DNA from 4 places in the Paenibacillus sp. NPDC056933 genome. Region 3 is predicted to be linked to each of the others. Evidence: riboswitches for the same ligand, from Rfam matches in the RefSeq annotation. Region 3 holds a riboswitch; each other region holds the start of a gene.
What was found. Region 3 has a riboswitch for thiamine pyrophosphate ahead of ACFTRD_RS24745 (ABC transporter substrate-binding protein). Riboswitches for the same ligand answer to the same signal wherever they lie in the genome.

Region 1: it holds a riboswitch for thiamine pyrophosphate, as region 3 does, so the genes downstream of both, ACFTRD_RS00060 (ABC transporter ATP-binding protein) here and ACFTRD_RS24745 (ABC transporter substrate-binding protein) in region 3, are expected to answer to the same signal.
Region 2: it holds a riboswitch for thiamine pyrophosphate, as region 3 does, so the genes downstream of both, thiC (phosphomethylpyrimidine synthase ThiC) here and ACFTRD_RS24745 (ABC transporter substrate-binding protein) in region 3, are expected to answer to the same signal.
Region 4: it holds a riboswitch for thiamine pyrophosphate, as region 3 does, so the genes downstream of both, ACFTRD_RS16145 (thiamine phosphate synthase) here and ACFTRD_RS24745 (ABC transporter substrate-binding protein) in region 3, are expected to answer to the same signal.

The regions. Positions count from the first base shown of each region.
Region 1 is NZ_JBHUQN010000001.1:9,006-11,206, reverse strand. Features, by position in the region: gene hisC (histidinol-phosphate transaminase) at 1-954, shown strand, start outside; TPP riboswitch at 1,070-1,172, shown strand; gene ACFTRD_RS00060 (ABC transporter ATP-binding protein) at 1,350-2,117, shown strand; gene ACFTRD_RS00055 (ABC transporter permease) at 2,104-2,201, shown strand, end outside.
Region 2 is NZ_JBHUQN010000004.1:460,348-462,548, reverse strand. Features, by position in the region: gene thiC (phosphomethylpyrimidine synthase ThiC) at 1-1,341, opposite strand, end outside; TPP riboswitch at 1,708-1,821, opposite strand; gene ACFTRD_RS26190 (IclR family transcriptional regulator) at 1,941-2,201, opposite strand, start outside.
Region 3 is NZ_JBHUQN010000004.1:138,493-140,693, forward strand. Features, by position in the region: gene ACFTRD_RS24745 (ABC transporter substrate-binding protein) at 1-939, opposite strand, end outside; TPP riboswitch at 1,161-1,273, opposite strand; gene ACFTRD_RS24750 (VOC family protein) at 1,341-1,727, opposite strand; gene ACFTRD_RS24755 (DUF2798 domain-containing protein) at 1,914-2,201, shown strand, end outside.
Region 4 is NZ_JBHUQN010000002.1:264,838-267,038, reverse strand. Features, by position in the region: gene ACFTRD_RS16150 (ABC-F family ATP-binding cassette domain-containing protein) at 1-351, shown strand, start outside; TPP riboswitch at 488-597, shown strand; gene ACFTRD_RS16145 (thiamine phosphate synthase) at 902-1,492, shown strand; gene thiO (glycine oxidase ThiO) at 1,497-2,201, shown strand, end outside.

The DNA.
Region 1 (2,201 bases), on a different contig from region 3:
CCCTTGGCTGCGGAAGCAGTCCGATCCCTGGGCTCCGATCTTTTGGCACAATACCCCGACGGTTCCAGCCAATTGTTGCGTGACAAACTTGCGGAGCGGCTGGGTGTGCGTACCTCCCAACTGGTATTTGGCAGTGGATCGTTCGAGCTACTGACCCTTACCGCCCAAGCTTATCTTAATCCCGGCGAGGAATCACTCATTCCTGTGCCCTCCTTTAACTGGTATAAAGGTGCTACGCTGCTGGCAGGCGGTGTTATTCATGAAGTGCCTTTGGTCAACCATTCGCTGGACCTGGAGCAATTCCGGCAACGGATCAATGCTTCAACCCGAATCATCTGGCTGTGCAATCCGAATAATCCGACCGGAACCATTTTCACGGCAGATGCCCTGCTTGGTTTACTCGAACATGTTCCCTCCCATGTCGTGGTTGTCCTGGACGAAGCATATTATGAATTCGCGGAAAGCGAAGATTATCCGGATACGGTTAAGCTGCTGGAACAGTACAATAATCTGATTATTCTGCGGACCTTCTCCAAAATATATGGGCTGGCCGGCCTGCGAATCGGATATGGCATCGGGAATGAAAGCATCATTGAAGGCATTAACCGGGTCAAGCTGCCCATCAGTCTGACAGCCACATCCCAAGCCGCTGCTTCGGCCAGCTTGGATGATCATGAATTTGTCTCTCATTGCCTGCACTACAATCGTCAGGGACGGGAAACGTTAATGCAATCCTTTGATCAGTGGAAATTACCCTACATCCCTTCCGAAACGAATTTCATCATGGTTGATCTGTTACAGGACAGTGGCCCCATTACCAGAGAATTGTTGAATCGAGGCATCTCTGTTCGCGGCGGTGCCGAATTCGGCATGCCTACCTGGCTTCGGATTACGATTGGTACACCTGAGCAGATTGCCCGTCTGATCCGTGAGCTGGGCGCACTCATTCCCTAGTCGGTATATGACTTCTCCCTCATTCATTTATCTTCCTCACCACGACCTGCCTGATCCGGCTCTTTACATTCCGCTTCTTTATGATATATGCTGAGTACACAACTGCATATCTTGAACATTGCACTAGGGGAGCCTTGCGGCTGAGACGAATCGAACGATTCGGACCCTTTGAACCTGATCTGGATCATACCAGCGGAGGGAAGTGGAGCGGCCTTTCAGTAAGTGGATTTTTTCATGTTGATGATGAAATTTAATGTGATTTGAACTTACAGACCCACTCATTTCTCCGGAAATGGGTGGGTCTTTTTCGCGTTCTGCGGGCAGATCAGAAGGTGTAATTAGAGATCCCGCAGTTTGCTGTTTGTTTGATAACGAGGAGGAAAGGAAGCGAGAAAATGGGTGACGACATCACCATTCACAACATGAGCTATGCTTTCCCGGGAAAAAGGGATTCCCCCGTGCTCTCCAATGTGTCGATGCGTGTAGCGAGAGGAGAATTCGTCTCGATCATCGGCTCCAGCGGCTCCGGTAAAAGCACCCTCTTCAAGCTGCTGGCAGGCTTGCTTGAGCCCACCCACGGAATCATTGAAATTCCTTGGGTTCAAGAAGAAAAGCGACTGGGCCAGGTGGCCTACATGCCGCAAAAGGACCTCCTGTTATCCTGGCGAACCGTCATGGAGAATTGCATGCTCCCCTCCGAACTTGCTTCAGGGCGGCAGGATAAGGCAAGGATGCGAGCGGACATTCTCGCTGGGCTCGACAGATTTGGCTTATCCGGCTACACGCTTGCTTACCCGGACGAGCTGTCGGGTGGCATGCGCCAGCGTGTCGCGCTTTTTCGTACTTTGCTGACAGGCGGCCAGCTCATGCTGCTGGATGAACCATTCGGCGCACTCGATGCCCTGACCAAACGGGAGATGCATCGGTGGCTGCTGGAGCTGTGGGAAGGCCTGGGCAAAACCGTGTTGTTCATCACGCATGACATTGAAGAAGCTCTGCTGCTCAGTGATCGGATTATCCTGTTAACTCCGGTGGGCCAAGGCCAACAGTTGCAGGATCTGACGGTACCTTTGCCGCGTCCAAGACATTCGGACATGATCTACGAACCGACTCTCGTTCAGATGAGACGACTACTGGAGGAACAATTGCATGCGAGACGGTAATTTGAGAGATAGCATGAAGCATAGCGTAAGAGGTTGGCTTGCCCGTTATGGTCTGTTTCTTTTGCTCATGATCTTGCTGCTTGC
Region 2 (2,201 bases), 320 kb from region 3:
AATCGCTGAGGTAATGTGGTCATATCCTGGTGCAATATCGGTTGTCAGCGGTCCCAGCGTATAGAACGGCGCCTCCTTGCAGATCTCCATTTGCAGATCGACATTCTCCTTAATCTTGTGCATCGGCACATGTCCCGGACCTTCGATCATCACCTGCACATCATGCTTCCAGGCAATCTGCGTGAGTTCACCAAGCGTAACCAGTTCAGCCATCTGGGCTTCATCATTGGCATCGTAGATGCTTCCCGGGCGCAGTCCGTCCCCTAGAGAGAACGCCACGTCATACCTTTTCATAATTTCACAGATTTCTTCAAAATGGGTGTACAAAAAATTCTCCTGATGATGCGCAAGGCACCATGCTGCCATAATGGACCCGCCCCGTGACACAATGCCGGTCATCCGTTTGGCGGTCATTGGAATATATCGCAGCAGCACGCCGGCATGAATCGTAAAATAGTCCACGCCCTGCTCTGCCTGCTCGATGAGCGTGTCTCGATACAACTCCCAGGTCAGCGCTTCAGCTTCGCCATTCACCTTCTCCAGCGCCTGATAGAGCGGCACCGTGCCAATTGGCACAGGTGAATTGCGGATGATCCATTCCCGGGTAGTGTGAATGTCTCGACCTGTGGACAGGTCCATCACTGTGTCCGAGCCCCAGCGCACGGCCCATGTCATCTTCTCCACCTCTTCCTCGATGGAGGAGGATACGGCAGAATTTCCGATGTTAGCGTTGATCTTCACGTGAAAATGACGCCCGATCAGCATCGGTTCACTCTCCGGGTGATTAATGTTCGACGGCAGGATGGCCCTGCCACTCGCCAGCTCCTGCCGCACAAACTCCGGCTCCACCCCTTCACGAATGGCAGCGAACTCCATCTCCGGCGTGATGATTCCCTGCCTTGCATAATGCATCTGGGTCACGCAGCGCCCAGCCTGTCCCCGCAGCGGTTTACCTCGTAAGCCAGGATATTCTTCGGCTCCAGCTCGCTTCCCGCCCGGTTTCAATCCGTTATCCTCCGGTTTTACCGTTCGTCCCTGGTAGGCCTCAACATCTTGACGCTCCGTTATCCAGCGGGTACGCAGCGCGGGCAACCCTGCCCGGATATCGGCATGAAATCCGGGATCAGTCATTGGTCCGCTCGTATCGTAGACACGCAGCGGCTCGTTATGCTCCACCCCTTGGGGAGTATTCGTGTCATGAAGGGCTATTTCACGCTCCGGTACAGCAATGTCCGGTCGTGAGCCCTGAATGTACACTTTGCGGCTGCCCGGGAAGGGCTGAACCCGTCCGGCCGCACCTGTACTCTTTTCCAACGGCTGATCCTGCTCGTCTTGTCCCATCGTTCTGTTCTCTGTACTCATCGCTCTTGTCTCCTCCTCATTGGTAATCGACTGGATTGATAGCTTTGTGCACAGTCCCGGATCATCCACAACACAGAAAAAGAAAGAGCGGTCATACGTCAGAAGATAAGGACATCACATTCCAAGTAATACAGACAGTGGGGCAAAAGCACTTCCTACCCAACGCTCGCGAGCCGCTCTGAGCACATGGTCCAAAAAACAGCTCTGGTATCGTCGTTCGCCTGTATACGGTATATAAAAAAAGCCGGTTCCCAAGGGAACCGGCCTATGTCCATCACCACTCATGCAACTCATGCAGGCTCCAGAGCGGAGTCCATCCATAAGTCACATATGTGGTGTTCGTGGTCGTATCGCCGATTACTTCCCTACGCTGGTATGATCCAGATCAGGTGCAAAGGGTCCGGAATCTCATGCGATTCCGTCTCAGTCCGGACAATTCGGACTCCCCCAGTAACGTTAACAAGTTGCAGCATATACGCTGCAGATCCATATTCAGTTATGCTGGCCTGTGAGGCCGTCCATTACAGAGTAGCGTATTGAAATAAAAAAGACAACCTTTATATTCCAGAAATCTGAAATCAGGACAGCATAAGCCCCATCTGTGTGGCAGCTTCCTTCAACACAGGTGCGTATTCGTGCAAGGTCTCCTGGGACAGGCGGCTAACTGGGCCGGATACCGACAAAGCGGCAGCGATATTACCTCTGCGGTCCATAATAGGGACAGAAACTGCTGCTGCTCCCGGCTCACGTTCCTCATAACTTGTTGCGTATCCATGCTCACGAATGTCACCCATCTGTGCTAGATACACTTTGGGATCGATAAATACAGGCCATTCCGG
Region 3 (2,201 bases):
CTGCTTCTGCTCACCCCAGTGCGGTGCGTCATCCTGATATTTCGGACTCAGCCACTTCTGGCTCGCGAGTACAAGGTCCTTGTCCAGATCCGGTACGGCCTTAATCAGAATGTTGGCAGCGTCTTCGGGATGTTCGATCGCATATTGATATCCTTCGGAAGTCGCTTTCAAGAACGCTTTAACCAGCTCGGGATCGTTCTGAATCGTCTGTTCATTGGTAACGAGTACAGGTGTGTAGTAGTCCAGTGCTTCGGAATAATCCTTCACATATAACATGTCGATCGGTTCGCCGCGCAATTCGGCTTCGATACCCGTCCACGCGTAGAAAATCCAGGCAAAGTCGATATCGCGTTTCACAGCAGTGAAGAAGTCTGCATCGCCCATATTAATATTTTTTACTTTGGATACATCAGCGCCTTCGCCTTCCATAATAGACTGCATCACGGCTTCTTCTACCGGGGAGCCCCAGCCCCCATAAGTTTTGCCTTCAAAATCTTTGGGGGACTTGATGCTTCGATCCACCGGAGCGGCAAATCCGGACGTGTTATGCTGAATAACCGCAGCGATGGACACGAGTGGTACGCCTTGTGTGCGGGCCTGAGTCACGCTCTCCTGATAACTTACGCCAAAAGGCACTTCGTTCGAAGCCACCATGGTATCCGCGCCTCCGGCACCTGGCTGTACAATCTCGACATTTAAGCCTTCGGCTTTGTAAAAACCTTGATCTACGGCCGCATACAGGCCGGTATGATTCGTATTTGGTGTCCAGTCCAGCACCACTTTAATATCCTTGAGGGCTGCGTTGTCACCTTCATTGCTGTTTTCGGTGTTGCTGCTGCCATTTTCTCCTGAAGGTGCAGCTTCTTTGCTGCCACATGCGGAAACAGTTACCAGCAGCACGCACAAGAGCAATAGGCCCATCATTTTACGCCATCTCATCTTCATTTCTCTCCTTCATGTTGTCCGGCCAGTGGCGCGGGGTACTCCTTGGCTTCATATCCAAGCTTCTTGCATAAATCGACAGATTTATACCAGCTATGATCCGGATGACGTCACTTTTTTTAGCTCTCTGGCTATATAAAAGAACATTAAAAAAGCGCCCCGTTAATCCGGGACGCGTGCAGGCGTTAGAGATGTGGCACTCAGCAAAGAGGCTGGGCCAATTCGATATACTCCGATTCCTACGCTGGCATGATCCAGATCAGGTCTAAGGGTCAGTATCTTGGTGGGATACACTCTCAGCCGGCCTATTCCGACTCCCCTGGGAAACTATGAAGTTACGGGCATTACTAGGTGTAATTATAGGCCAGAGGCCAATGCATGTCCAGTCAGTAAATGGCTTAGCGCTGGAAGAACTCAATCCATTCCTTCTCGGGTCCATAGATGAAGAAATAACGGTAACCGTTGGGCAGTGTAATGATCTCTCCATCAATAAACTCGGCCTCGGTTGCCTTAATGCGGTTGTACTCGGACTCAAGGTCATCGACATGGATGGCAAAATGGTGCACTGTTCCTTCGGAAGGCAGCTTGTCGCTGTATCCCTGAATCAACTCAATCTCAGTCTCGTTGCTTCCGTTGAATCCGAGAAAGGCGAGCTGGATGACGCCGTTGGTATGGGTTACCCGGTCTTTCAATTCAAGACCAACAATCTCCGTATAGAAACGGAGTGTGGTCTCCAGATCACGAACGGCAATGCCGACGTGGTCAATGCGCTTTTGAAAACTCATAATCCAAATCCTCCTTATATTCAGTGAATCTTTTCTACCATTTTAAGGGATATCATAGGGTTGTGCTGCGAGGTTGTCAAATAAGAGTTTAATTTGGAAAAATTATAATTGTTCACATAATGTTCACTTATGAGGAGGGTGTCGTCATCTCTATAATTACGAAGGTAAACAGAGAGGATGAGAGAATTGCCAACAACGAAGAAAGAACAGATTGTTTTTGGAATGATGATGTGCACAGGGATGGTCGTCGTCATGATGACCTTCAATTTATGGCACAATGGGTTATTGAGCAAGATGTCCGCGCTTGAAATACTGCTTCAATTCATATTGTGCTTTATCATTGCGTTTTTAGTGGAATCCTTCATTGTCGGACCTGTAGCGAGAAAAATTGCATTTTCCTTACCTTTTGACAAGTCCAACAAAATCCTGGGTGTGCTCGCTATGTCATTTTTCATGGTCATTGGGATGGTTCTG
Region 4 (2,201 bases), on a different contig from region 3:
ATTACTCCGATCGAAGATGTGTGGAATGAATTTTCTCATCTGACACAGAATGAAGTCCGGGGCCATCTCGCACGATGTGGATTGAAAAATGAGCATATCACCCGTCCGCTTAACGCGCTTAGTGGTGGAGAACAAGCAAAAGTTCGTTTGTGTAAGCTTCTGATGCGTGAAAGCAACTGGATTTTGTTCGATGAGCCGACCAACCATTTGGATGTGACAGCCAAAGCAGAGCTAAAACGCGCCTTGCAAGAATTCAAGGGTACCGTGCTGCTCGTATCACATGAACCTGAGTTCTATGAAAGCTGGGTAACCAAAACATGGGATGTTGAAGCTTGGTCCGAGAAACAATAGTATGTATCTTCGAACCTCGAACAAGATCAGCTACTTTTATAACTACATCAAACCTAAGCAATGAATGAACAACGTAATCCATGGAAATGTACGGTGACAAAAAAAGGTGTCTATGGTAACATAGGCTACAACTTCATATGAACACTAGGGGGGCCGCGCGATGCGGCTGAGATGGAAGAATTAGATTCCGGACCCTTTGCACCTGATCTGGATCATACCAGCGTAGGGAAGTGGCCGTTTCAACTAATGACAAAGTGAGCAATTATCGTTGATTTTATTGCGATGTTGCCTGCAGTGTGAAACATGCATATACACATTGTTACAACTATGGGTTCCGTAGTTGTTATGCAGTGAGTAACCGTATGCAGCAGTCATTCAGTTGATCCATGAATTCTAAATTCGTGGCCACTCCCCTGCGGAAGTGGCTTTTTTTGTTGTTTATATTAGTGTAATCACATGCAAGAGGAGGGCGAACAAGACGAAAATCTTCCACGAACATGTAACAAGACGATCATTCGAACTGCATGCTGTTTCACCAGGGAAAGGTGACATGAACTCTTTTTTGCATGCTGCCATGGATGTTTGGCGCTGGGTCGATTATATCCACATTCGAGAAAAAAAACTGACCCTGGAGCAACAGATGCAATGGGCCCAAAGCCTGAAAAAAAAGGGTGTTCCATCTAACCGAATCATCATGAATGGCTCAGATCAGCTGGCTCAACATGGGTTGTTTGGTGGTGTGCATTGGGGCCAAGCTGCTATTCATAGCTACGATAAGGAGCTGGGGAGAGTTGATCGGCTTCGCGTAGGGGTGTCGGTTCATTCTCTGGAAGAAGCAAGAGTTGCAGAAGAACGTGGGGCGGATTATCTCTTTTACGGGCATGTGTACGCCTCACCCAGTAAACCGAATTGCGAGCCTAGAGGACTTGCTTCGTTGGCTGAGGTATGCACCAAAGTTTCAATTCCAGTGATCGCGATTGGTGGGATTGGAACTGAGAATATTGCTGCTATTCGAACTGCTGGCGCCAAAGGGGCTGCGGTAATCTCTACGATTTGGAAAAGCAATAACCCGGAACTGGCAGCAGCTTCATTGCGGCGGGCGATCACGGATTCACAGAAGTACGCCGAACCAAGGAGATGAGATCATGAGAGAGGGAGCAAGAAGTATAAGGAAACGTTCAGGTTATCATCCAAGAGCAGTATCAAGGAGTAAACTTGGATCGGAAATTCGAGGCAATCTTCATGCTGAAACCATTATTGTAGGCGGCGGAGTGATCGGTTGTGCCATCGCATGTGAACTCGCTACCCGAGGCCATGATGTTCTTCTGGTTGAGCGTGCGCGGATTGCTGGGGGAACTTCCTGTGCAGCCGCCGGGATGCTTGCTGCTGACAGTGAGGAATTCACTCATGCCGTTATGGCGAGGCTCGCGAAGGAGAGCAGAGAATTACTTCATAAACAGAAGGAACGAATCAGTTCACTTAGTGGAGTGGAGATGGGTTTGCAGCAATATGGGTTTATTACTCCCTTTCGTTCATACAGTGAGGTCAGCAATTACAAAAATAGCAGATCTTCGAACTCCTCTGAAGAACCTTTTTGGTGGGATCGTGTCTCTGTCCAACAGGAAGCATCATGGTTAAACAGGGATATCTATGGTGCATATTACAGACCTTCCGAGAGCGAGATCCTTCCTGTTAATCTCACGCAGGCGTATGTCAGGTCGGCTCAAGCGATAGGTGCAAGGGTTATGGAAGGCATACAGGATGTACGTTTGCATATGGATGTGAACGGAGTTCAAGGGATCCAAACTTCCATTGGAACGATGACATCGAAGAACGTCATTGTTGCAACA